3 regions of the Nocardia sp. NPDC005745 genome follow, and region 2 is predicted to be linked to each of the others. Evidence: riboswitches for the same ligand, from Rfam matches in the RefSeq annotation. Region 2 holds a riboswitch; each other region holds the start of a gene.

Region 1 (3,717 bases), on a different contig from region 2:
CGATGGTGAACGGGTCGGGCAGGTAGCCCTCGTTCTCGGCCAGCGGAAATCGCGGGTCGAAGATGTGCAGGTGGGCATCGAACACTTGTACAGAATGCCTCAGGGTCGAATTTTCCGCTGCCACAGCTGGGGTGTCGTTGTGGCAGCGGAGTCGGTTCGCAGCCGGGGTGATCAGACCTTGTGCGGTTCGCTGGCGCGCAGCATGTCCTCGCGCTCGACGACCTTGACGCGCTCGCGGCCCTCCGGCTCGCCGAGGGAGCGTTCGTGCGCGTCGAGGCGGTACCAGCCTGCCCAGGTGGTGAACGGGATGCCCTTGCTCTCCAAGAACTCGGTGACGGCCTCGGGTTCGGGGCGCTGCGCCGGGGTGAAGCCGGGAGCATCGTCCAGCAGGCAGGCGATGGTCTCGTTGGCGTCGCCCTTGGTGTGGCCGATCAGGCCGACCGGGCCGCGCTTGATCCAGCCGGTGACGTAGGTCGCGGGCATGTAGCGCGCGGCGCCGTCGGCGTTCTCGTCGGCGATCACGCGACCCGCTTCGTTCGGCACGGTGCCCGCCTGGTCGTCGAACGGCAGCTGGGTCAGGTTCTGCGACAAATAGCCGACGGCGCGATAGATCGCCTGCACGTCCCAGTCCTTGAACACGCCGGTGCCCTTGACGTTGCCGGTGCCGTCGAGCTGGGTGCGCTCGGTGCGCAGGCCGACGACCTTGCCGTTCTCGCCGAGCACTTCGGCGGGGGATTCGAAGAAGTGCAGGAACAGCTTGTGCGGCCGGTCACCGGCGTCGCGGATGGCCCACTGCTCGAGCGTGTTGGCGACCATGTCGACCTGCTTGGAATGCCTGCGCGCGGCTTCGGAGCCTTCGTCGTAGTCGATGTCCTCGGGGTCGACGATGACCTCGATGGTGGGGGAGTGGTCGAGTTCGCGCAGTTCCAGCGGGGTGAACTTGGCCTGGGCGGGCCCGCGGCGGCCGAAGACGTGCACCTCGACGGCCTTGTTGGCCTTGAGGCCCTTGTAGACGTTCGGCGGGATCTCGGTGGGCAGCAACTCGTCGCCGGTCTTGGCCAGCACGCGAGCCACGTCGAGAGCGACGTTGCCCACGCCGAGGACGGCGACCTTCTCCGCGTCCAGCGGCCAGGTGCGGGGGACGTCGGGGTGGCCGTCGTACCAGGAGACGAAGTCGGCGGCGCCGAAGGATCCGTCGAGGTCGATGCCGGGGATGGGCAGGGCGCGGTCGGCGTTGGCGCCGGTGGAGAAGATCACCGCGTCGTAGAAGGCCCGCAGGTCGTCCAGTGTGATGTCGGTGCCGTAGTCGATATTGCCCAGCAGGCGCACCTGCGGCTTGTCCAGCACCTTGTGCAGGGCGGTGATGATGCCCTTGATCCGCGGGTGGTCCGGCGCGACGCCGTAGCGGATCAACCCGAACGGCGCGGGCATGCGCTCGAACAGGTCGATGCTCACCTCGGCATCGGACTTCATCAACGCGTCGGCGGCGTAGATCCCGGCCGGACCGGCGCCCACGATCGCGATGCGGAGCGGGCGGGTCCTCGCGGTGTGCGCGTCAGGCCCGGCGGAGGAAGCCTGCGTCACCACGGAGGGCTCGCGAACACCGCCATCCTCTACTGCACTCTGTTCGGTCATCTCTTTACGCGCACCTTACGGTCGAAACAATTAATGACGTCTGGCTTAGCTTAGGCTAAGTTGACGCACCGGCTCGGTCGCGCCCTCGGGGCGCACGCCTGCGTTGCCGGCTCGTGGCTGCACGGTGCTCCGTTCGCCGCGGCGTGGAGCTGCCGATTCGCTATGACAGCAGGCCGCCGTCCCGCGATTCTATCGGGATGGCCGATGCCACCCCGCGTCGGTGCGTGAACTCGGCGGATGCCGTCGAAAGCCACAATCGTCGCTTACCCGCTCGCGCGCGGCCTATCGCGGACGGCCGGACCCGGCCGGCGCCGCCCTGGTCCGCGGCCGGGGGTCGATCGCTCGATACCCGCGCCGACCAGGGATCATCGAGCCATGACCGAACAGCAGCCGACCCCGGGCGAGGACGAGATCATCCGGGTGGATCAGACCGACAAGCGCTCGGCGGCCCCGTTCATCGCGGCCGCGGTGGTCGCGGCGATCGTGCTGATCGCGATCGTGCTCGGCGGCGTGCTGTCGCCCGCTGAGAAAAATGTCACAGAAGCCGACCGCATCGCGGCGGCCGTCCGCAATTTCGTCGACGGCTCCAACCGCAGCGACGCCGTGCCGCCGCCCGGCACCGCGTGCCAGGGTTTCGACGCGACCCGCTCGCCGCTGGCGGGGCAGGACGGCGCCGGAAAGCCGGTCGAGATCACGAAAATCGACAGTCCGATCATGGACGGCGACCGGGGGAAGGCGACCGTGACCACGAAGGTGGACGGGCAGGAGCGGACCTCGACCTGGAATCTCACCCGATCCGGCGGTAAGTGGCTGGTCTGCACCTGAGCGTTCGCGCAGTGTGCGCCACCGTTTGACAGGGTGACCCGGGTCGGTGCAATCTCAGTCGAAGGTCATGAGAACCAGTGTCAAGCCCCGGCATTACTGGTCGGCAACCCTCCTCCGCGGTGGGGTGCTCCGGGTGACGACCTGGCGGCGCCTTGGTCCCGGGCGCGGCAAGTGCGGATTCGCAGGAGGTGCACATGAGTTATGCCGGTGACATCACCCCACAGCAAGCCTGGGAGCTGCTGCGGGACGATCCCGAGGCCGTCCTCGTGGACGTGCGGACGGAAGCGGAATGGAAGTTCGTCGGCGTCCCCGACACCAGTTCGATCGAACGGCCCACCGTGCTGATCGAGTGGGTCGATTCCACGGGCGCGCGCAACGAGACGTTCGTCGAGCAGTTGAAGCAGGCGCTCGACGGCCACGATCCCGAGGCTCCCGTCGTCTTCCTCTGTCGCTCCGGTCAGCGTTCGATCGGTGCGGCGATCGCCGCAACCTCGGCGGGTTACCGCACCTCCTACAACGTGCTGGAGGGCTTCGAAGGCCCGCTCGACGAATTCGGGCATCGCGGCGGCGCGGGCTGGCGTGCCCTCGGATTGCCCTGGCGGCAGTCGTGATCACCGGCGGCGCGTTCGACAAGCCGCTGCCCGACGGCGTCGGTCCCGCGACGCTGGGCGTGCGCGGCGGGCTGCGGCGCTCCGGTTTCGAGGAAACCGCCGAGGCGCTCTATCTGACCTCCGGCTTCGTCTACGAGAGCGCCGAGGCCGCGGAGGCCGCGTTCACCGGCGAGGTCGAGCATTTCGTGTACTCCCGCTACGGCAACCCCACGGTGGCCATGTTCGAGGAGCGGATGCGCCTGATCGACGGCGCCGAGGCGTGTTTCGCCACCGCCAGCGGCATGTCCGCGGTGTTCACCGCGCTGGGCGCGCTGCTGAAGGCGGGTGACCGGCTCGTCGCCGCGCGCAGCCTGTTCGGCTCGTGCTTCGTGGTGTGCAACGAGATCCTGCCGCGCTGGGGCGTGGAGACCGTCTTCGTCGACGGCGAGGATCTCGACCAGTGGGAGCAGGCGCTGTCGGTGCCCACCCAGGCGGTGTTCTTCGAGACGCCCGCCAATCCGATGCAGACCTTGGTCGACGTGCGCCGGGTGACCGAGCTGGCGCACGCGGCGGGCGCGAAAGTGGTGCTGGACAACGTGTTCGCCACTCCGCTGCTGCAACGTGGCTTCGAACTCGGCGCCGACGTGGTGGTCTACTCGGGCACCAA
Region 2 (3,717 bases):
GGCGGCCGCGTATCGCTCGGCGAAAACCGTCCGCTCGTGCGGACGGCGGCCGGGATGGGGTGGAACGGTGTCGCTGTAGCCGACCGTGACCAGGACCGCGACCGCCAGATCGGCACGACCGCCGACACCGACGGCCTGCTTCACCAGTTCGGCGTCCCAACCGTTCATCGGGGCCGAGGCCAGTCCGAGGCCGGTGGCCGCCAGCATCGCGTAGGTGGCCGCGATCATCGCGTTCTTCACCGCGTTCTCCCGCAGCAGGCCGTGTCGTTCCAGCGCGTGATACTCCGCGCGGGTGTCGAACATGGCGGTGAAGTCGGCGTTCCACGCGCCGCTGCGGCCGGCGAGTTCGGCGATATCGGCATTGCCCGCTCGCCAGGCGTCGACATCGGCGAGGAAGACCAGCACCACCGGCGCCTCGAGCGGTTGGGGCTGACCGAACGCCGCTTCGTGCAGGGCGCGGCGGCCGGCTTCGCCGGTCACCACGACGACCGACCGGTCCTGCATGTTCCAGGCGCTCGGGGCCTGCATGGTCAGGTCGAGGAGTTCTTCGAGCAGCTCCGGCGCTACCGGATCGGTCCGGTAATGCCGGACGGTGCGGCGGGTACGAATGGCTTCGGCAACCGAAAGCGTCTGCGTTTCCATGATTCTTACTATCGGAGAGTGACACTCGAATAGAAAGAAGGCACTAAATAGTGCGCTACACTCCGAAGGGTGCCTACATACCTCGAAGGTTCCGGTCTCCCTGCGGACGTGTACTCCGCGAAGTGCCCTACGCGGGAGGTTCTCGACCACATCGCGGGCAAATGGACGGTGCTGATCATCGACGCACTCGCAGACGGCACCATGCGCTACACCGATCTGCGCAACCGCATCGAGGGCATCTCCCAGAAGATGCTGACGCAAACTCTGCGGCAATTGGAGGCGGACGGATTCGTCACGCGCACAGTGCATCCGACGGTCCCGCCCCGGGTCGACTACACCCTCACCGACCTCGGCCACAGCCTGCGCACACCGATCGCGGCGCTGCGGGATTGGATCGAAAGCAACATCAACCGGATCGAGGCGGCGCGACGAGGCGCGGCGCTCTGAACGCCGGGCAGACAGTGCTCGGAACGTCGCGCGTGGACGTTTCGACGCGGCGGATCTTCAGCGTTCGGGTCGCACACCCGCCCGGGCTAGTCGCATGGTCTCGGTCAGCAGCTTCGAGACCGCCGCCGCCTCGGTGAGGAATCCGTCGTGCCCGTCGCGGGAGTGCACGACTTCCAGTCCGTCGCAACCGGGCAGCAGATCGGCGAGTTCCTGCTGGGTCCGCAGCGGGTACAGCCGGTCGGAGTCGACGCCGCCGACCACGCACGGCACCGGCGTCGCCGCGAGCGCCGCCTCGATGCCGCCCCGGCCCCGGCCAACGTCGTGCCGGTTCATCGCCTCGGTCAGCAGCACGTAGGTGGCGGGATCGAAGCGCTTGCACAGCTTTTCGGCCTGATGGTCCAAGTAACTCTGCACCGCGTAACGGCCGCCGTGCCACGGGTCCTCGTCGCCCTGGGGCTTGTTCTCGAACCGGTGGTCGAGCTCGAATTCGGTGCGGTAGGTCAGGTGTGCGATCCGCCGGGCCAGGGCCATGCCCGTCAGCGGGGCGCGGCCGGTGCCGTGATAATCACCGCCCTGCCAGTCCGGATCGGCCTTGATCGCCGCGATCTGGGTGGTCTGGGTACCGATCTGGTCGGCGGTGGCGCGGGCGCCGACCGCGAGCACCAGCGCCGCCGCGACCCGCTCCGGTGCGCCGACCATCCACTCCAGCACCCGCATGCCGCCCATCGACCCGCCGACCACGGCGGCGAGCCGCTCGACGCCGAGCAGGTCGAGCAGAGCGGCCTCGGCGGTCACCTGATCGCGAATGGAGATCTCGGGAAACCGCGCGCCCCAAGGCTCCCCGTCTGGCGCGGGACTCGACGGCCCGGTGCTGCCCTTGCAGCCGCCGAGCACGTTCGTCGCGATCACACACCATTCGTCGGTGTCCAGCGGAGCACCCGGGCCGACCATGCCGTCCCACCAGCCGGGCATCTCGTGTACGTCGTCGGGCCTGCCGACAACGTGCGAGTCGCCGGTCAGGGCGTGTTCGACCAGCACGATATTGTCCAGCCCGGGGGAGAGCTCGCCCCAGCGCTGCACCGCGAGGTGGACGTCCGGGATCACCGCGCCGTTCTCCAGTCGCACGTCCCCGATGGCGATGGTGCCGAACTGTCCATCCGGGGGCGGCAGGACGTTGCCGGAGGTCCGCGTGCTCGGTTCGGTGCTCACGGTCACGTCGCCGCCGTCGCGAAGCCGGCGCGTAGATCGCCCGGAATGTCCAGGGTGGCGGCCACGCGGCTGTACGGCGCTGCCGGGGCCTGCTCGGTCCCGGGCGCGGTGAATTCACTCATGGTTTGCTCCCAAAAGGTGTTCGCCGGTACAGCAAGGGTTAGCGGTGTGTGGGTAACGAACAACAACACATGCCGGCGACCTCCTGTTACGCGCTTGCTCCCGACTCTCGGGAGCCAGGTCATCACCCGGAGCACCCCACCGCGGTTGGAGGGTTGCCGACCAGCGAGCCGGGGCTTGGCGCTGGTACTCATAACCTGCCCGGCATCATAACCGGCGGGCGGTCGGCGTCCGAAATCCTCCGCCGAACTCACTGGTCCGCGACGGTCGCCGCCCCGCAGCAGGTGCGTACGAATTCGTCGTACGCCTCGGTGAACGCGGTGCGCCCCGCCCTGGTCGCGGTCGCCAGGTCCTCGTCGAGGAACGCGTCGTCGGAGCACTCCATGCCGATGTGGCCGATCAGTTGCCAGGTGCCGACGAGTAGCCGCACCGCGCGCGCGTCCGGTTCGGTGCCGAGGCGCTCGGCGACCACCGCCGCGATCGCCGTGTTCTTGTCGTCGGCGAGTTCCGTGCTGCGCGCGCTGACAGAGGGGCTGCTGCGCAGGATTCGTTGCATCTTCTGGAACTGCCGGAACGACAACGGGTCGGCCTCGCCACCCTCGGCGGCTTGATCGACCACGTGCAGGAAGGCCGCGCGCAGCGCCTGTAGCTCGTTGCCCGTGCGTGGCTGCTCGCGCAGCGTCTCGGCGATCGTGCGCCCGAAATCCTGGACCGGCCCGAGGACGATGTCCTCTTTGCTCTCGAAATAGCGGTTGATCGTGCGCGGCGAGACGTCCGCCACGTTGGCGATCTGCTCGATCGTGGTCGCGTCGAAGCCCTGCGTGTCGCACAGATCCAGGGCGGCCGCGATGATGCGCAACCTCGTCTGCTGCTTCTTGCGTTCGCGCAGCCCTGGGGTCGCGGGGGCGCTCGCGACGCGGTCGGCCGCAGCGCTCGCGCCTATCGGCGTCGATGACTCGAGCATGACCCCATGGTAACGCAACCTGTTGTTTTCCTGTCCTTAACGGTCAAATGTCGTACTACGACATTTTTCGCTTGACGACAAATGTCGCTCGATGACAGGATGGCTTCCGACATCGAAGGACGAGGAGACGACCGTGACGGAACCCGGGACAGCGGCGCACGCGCCGCGGAAATCGGCCGCTTCAGCGCGCTGGCTCGCGCTGACAGTGATCGCATTGGCCCAGCTCATGGTGGTGCTGGACGCCACAATCGTGACCATCTCGCTGCCGTTCGCGCAGCGTGATCTCGACATCAGCGACGGCAACCGGCAATGGATGCTCACCGCCTACACGCTGA
Region 3 (3,717 bases), on a different contig from region 2:
GGTGACCGACGCACCACGGCCCGAGACGGAACTACAGATCCCCGATGATCTGAGCGGCATCACCGCGGAGCAGTATCGCGCCTCCATGCGCCACTACCCGGCCGGCGTCACCGTCGTCACGCTGACTTCGCCGCAGGGGCCGGTCGGCTTCACCGCGACCTCCTTCGCATCGCTGTCACTGGACCCGCCGCTGGTGTCGTTCAATATCGCGCACACCTCCTCCAGCCTGTCCGCCATGCTGGACGCCGAGTCCGTCGTCATCCACTTCCTCGGCGAACACCAGCAGCACCTGGCCCACCGGTTCTCCCGGACCGCGCAGGAACGCTTCACCGACCGCGCCCTGTGGACCACCCTGGACACCGGCGAACCGGTCCTGCACGGTACCCCCATCTGGTTACGCGCCACGGTGCACCAACTGATCCCCCTCGGCGACCACACCTTCGTCGTCGGCTTGGTCACCCGGGTCCACGACAACACCGACGAGAAACCCGCCGCCGCTCCACTGCTGTACTACAACGGGCGCTACTACCGACCGATCGCCCTCAGCGACTGACCCAGCGCTCGACTACGCCACCTCGGCCGCGCCCGCACGACCGACTCCGCGGCGAGCGCGCGCCGGCCGATCCAGCTCGAGAAACCGTCAGGCACCGTCCAGCACGGCGAAGTCCACGTCGACCGGGAACGGATCACTGAGCCGGAGCACATCCTGATGGGTTTCCGCCAGCCGGTAACTGCGGCTCGCCCAGTCCAGACGGCATTCCTGGACTTGCCGGACGACTCCGCACGTAATGCATCTCGAAGTCGGTCACCACGCCGGTGCGCGGCTCGTCCGGGCTCCCTTGTTCCAACGCGTTGGCCAGTCGCCTGGCCACGTTGTTGTGCTCGAAGGTGCCGCTCCGGCAGACGATCACGTGGCCGTCGAGCACCTCGATCTGACGTTGGACGTCTTCCGGGAGTGCCGCGTAACCCTCCTCCGTGATGAGAAGGGCGGCCGGATCGGTGGCCCACACGGGCCGGGTGCTCATGAGACCGCCTCGAACTCGGGTTACCGGATACGGCGATGGTATCCGGTGTAATCACGCCATCGGGACCAGCGCGGCCTCAGCCGATGAGGCAGGGGGCCGCGCCGGTGGGGGCGGTGGAGGTGAAGGGGCGCGTTTCGGGGATGGGGTTCCACACGCCGTTCTCGGCGGTGTAGTTCCAGGTGGGGCCCGTTCGCGCGAGGATGGCGATCGCCTCGATCAGGCGGTCCACGTCGGCGGAGGTGGTGCCGAGGCCGATGCTGGCGCGCAGTGCGCCGTCCAAACCGAGGCGGGCGAGCAGCGGGTGGGCGCAGAAGCGTCCGTCGCGCACACCGATGCCGTGTTCGGCGGAGAGATAGGCGGCGACGTGGCCGGGTGCGAAATCGTCCAGGGTGAACGCGACGATGCCGACGGAGTCGGGAGTGTCGATCCAGATGCGCAGCAGTTGGACGCCGGGAATCGCAGCCAAGCCGTCGCGCAGACGGTCGGCGAGCCGGTGTTCGTGCGCGGCAAGGGTTTCGGCGTCGATCCCGCTGAGCGTGTCACAAGCGGCGGCCAGCGCGGCGGCGCCGAGCACGTTCGGCGAACCTGCTTCGTGCCGCTGCGGAGCGGACGCCCATTCGGCCGCGTCGCTGCGCACCTCGCGCACCGCGCCGCCGCCCGCGAGGTAGGGCTGCGCCGCGTCGAGCCAATCCCGCTTGCCCACCAGCACACCGGCGCCGAACGGCGCGTAGAGCTTGTGCCCGGAGAACGCCAGGTAGTCGATCGTGGTGTCCCGCAGACTGATCCGCCGATGCGGCGCCAACTGGGCGGCGTCCACCAGGATCCGGGCGCCGCACTGATGCGCGATGGTGGCCAGCCGTTCCAGCGGAAGCACCTCGCCGGTCACGTTCGATGCGCCGGTCACCGCGAGCAATGCGGCCGGCTTGCTGCACAGTTCGGCGACCAGCCTGCCGATGGTCTCCTCGACCGTGTCGGCGGCCTGCACGACGCGCCTGCCCCGCTTGGTCCACGGCAGGAAGTTGGCGTGGTGCTCGATGTCGAGCACCACGGTGTCCCCGGGGACGCAGGAGGCCAGCAGATTCAGCGAGTCGGTGGTGTTGCGGGTGAAGACCACCACCTGATCGTCGGCGGCGTCGAGGAACCGGGAGACCGATCCGCGAGCGGCTTCGTAGCACTCGGTGGAGATCCGCGAGGCGTAGCCCGCGCCGCGGTGCACGCTCGCGTAGTACGGCAGCAACTGCTGCACCCGGTCGGTGACCTGGGCCAACGCGGGCGCACTCGCGGCGTAGTCGAAGTTGGCGTAGGTCGCCGATCCGCCGTGCACCAGCGGCACGCGCAGTTCGTCGCCGGACACCCGGGCGAGTGCGGCACAGGAGTTGTCGACAGCAGTAGTCATCACGTGAATCCCGTCGGCTCAGGGACTCGCGACCGAACGATTCGGCGAGTCCGCGCTTGCCGCGCCCGGTTGGGCGTCGGCCGGGTCGTCACCCGGAGCACCCCACCGCGGAGGAGGGTTGCCGGCCAGCAAGCCGGGGCTTTGCGCTGGCACTCATGACCAGACCCGAGAGTGGCAGAAGCGCCCCGGCGCTGTCAACCACATTCCACCCGAGTCACCACGAGCACCGCGTGGACATAACCACCACGCGGCGGCCATTACAAGCACCCCCACGACGACGCGCGAGCCGCGCCCGACGAGGGATTTCCCGTCTCGGCACCGGCCCCGTCCACGGGTGAACGGGCCTCGGTTCGCTCGGCGGTTACCACCGAGCCGATCCGATGCCGATTCGACTCGGTCCCCGCTCGTTTCCCACAACGGCGCAGCTTCTCGAGCACCTCCGTATCTCGAACGCGCTGAATCCGATCGCGGCGCCCCGCTGCGACTCCCCGCTGACCGGCCGGAACAAACGGGCGTCCCGGCCCTCGCGAGAACCAGCTTCGGATCGCTCGATGAGCCGAATCACACCTTCGAATCAGCGATCTCCCGGCGAACGCGGCGGGCGAGCCGCCCACCAGCGTTTTGCCCTGCCGGAGCGGCGAATATCGACCCCACCTGCAACAACGCGCATCACACCCACCGATCCGGCATCCGGTTCGGTGAACGACAAGCGACGACAACCCCGGGTACCGTGGACAGCTGGCCACAGCGCTGTTTGCCCTTTGGTAACCCAGCTATGACACAACAACGGGAAAGTGTGAGGCAAGTCGATGGGAGGTGCGCACAGCACCATGCTCGAGACAGACGTCGACGCGCCGGCGGGCCCGTTGTCACGCGGCGATCGCGCACCGGGGGCCAGGACGCTCGTCGACATCCTGACCGCGACGGCACTCGCCCATCCCGACGCCCCCGCCATCGACGACGGCCACGCGGTGCTGTCCTATCTGGAATTGGTCGTCGAGATCGAGAACACCATGGCCCGGCTCGCCACCGCGGGCGTGCGGCCCGGCGATCGGGTCGGCGTGCGCATGCCGTCGGGCACCCGCGGGCTCTATGTGACCATCCTCGCCGTCCTCTACTCCGGCGCCGCTTACGTGCCGGTCGACGCCGACGACCCGGACGAGCGCGCCGAGCTGGTCTTCGGGGAAGCGCAGGTCACCGCGATCGTGACCGCCGAGGGCATCGAGACCACGGCCGCGGGCATCCGCGCAGCGGAGCACCAGCGCGAACAGACCTGGTCGACGCTGCCCACTCCCG

The links. A riboswitch is a leader RNA that binds a small molecule or an ion and turns the genes downstream of it on or off. The one in region 2 is predicted to bind S-adenosylmethionine.
Region 1: another riboswitch for S-adenosylmethionine. It lies ahead of ABZ420_RS16065 (rhodanese-like domain-containing protein); the one in region 2 lies ahead of ABZ420_RS26875 (homoserine O-acetyltransferase).
Region 3: another riboswitch for S-adenosylmethionine. It lies ahead of ABZ420_RS25980 (aminotransferase class V-fold PLP-dependent enzyme); the one in region 2 lies ahead of ABZ420_RS26875 (homoserine O-acetyltransferase).

The regions. Positions count from the first base shown of each region.
Region 1 is NZ_JBEXYF010000013.1:116,372-120,088, reverse strand. It holds gene ABZ420_RS16080 (amidohydrolase family protein) at 1-85, opposite strand, end outside; gene ABZ420_RS16075 (FAD-dependent oxidoreductase) at 172-1,635, opposite strand; gene ABZ420_RS16070 (hypothetical protein) at 2,011-2,460, shown strand; SAM riboswitch class IV at 2,524-2,640, shown strand; gene ABZ420_RS16065 (rhodanese-like domain-containing protein) at 2,655-3,071, shown strand; gene ABZ420_RS16060 (O-succinylhomoserine sulfhydrylase) at 3,068-3,717, shown strand, end outside.
Region 2 is NZ_JBEXYF010000030.1:68,230-71,946, reverse strand. It holds gene ABZ420_RS26885 (nitroreductase family protein) at 1-642, opposite strand, end outside; gene ABZ420_RS26880 (helix-turn-helix domain-containing protein) at 712-1,089, shown strand; gene ABZ420_RS26875 (homoserine O-acetyltransferase) at 1,147-2,304, opposite strand; SAM riboswitch class IV at 2,506-2,616, opposite strand; gene ABZ420_RS26870 (TetR family transcriptional regulator) at 2,669-3,382, opposite strand; gene ABZ420_RS26865 (MFS transporter) at 3,516-3,717, shown strand, end outside.
Region 3 is NZ_JBEXYF010000028.1:57,979-61,695, forward strand. It holds gene ABZ420_RS25970 (flavin reductase family protein) at 2-553, shown strand; gene ABZ420_RS25975 (hypothetical protein) at 687-1,025, opposite strand; gene ABZ420_RS25980 (aminotransferase class V-fold PLP-dependent enzyme) at 1,102-2,421, opposite strand; SAM riboswitch class IV at 2,469-2,582, opposite strand; gene ABZ420_RS25985 (Pls/PosA family non-ribosomal peptide synthetase) at 3,252-3,717, shown strand, end outside.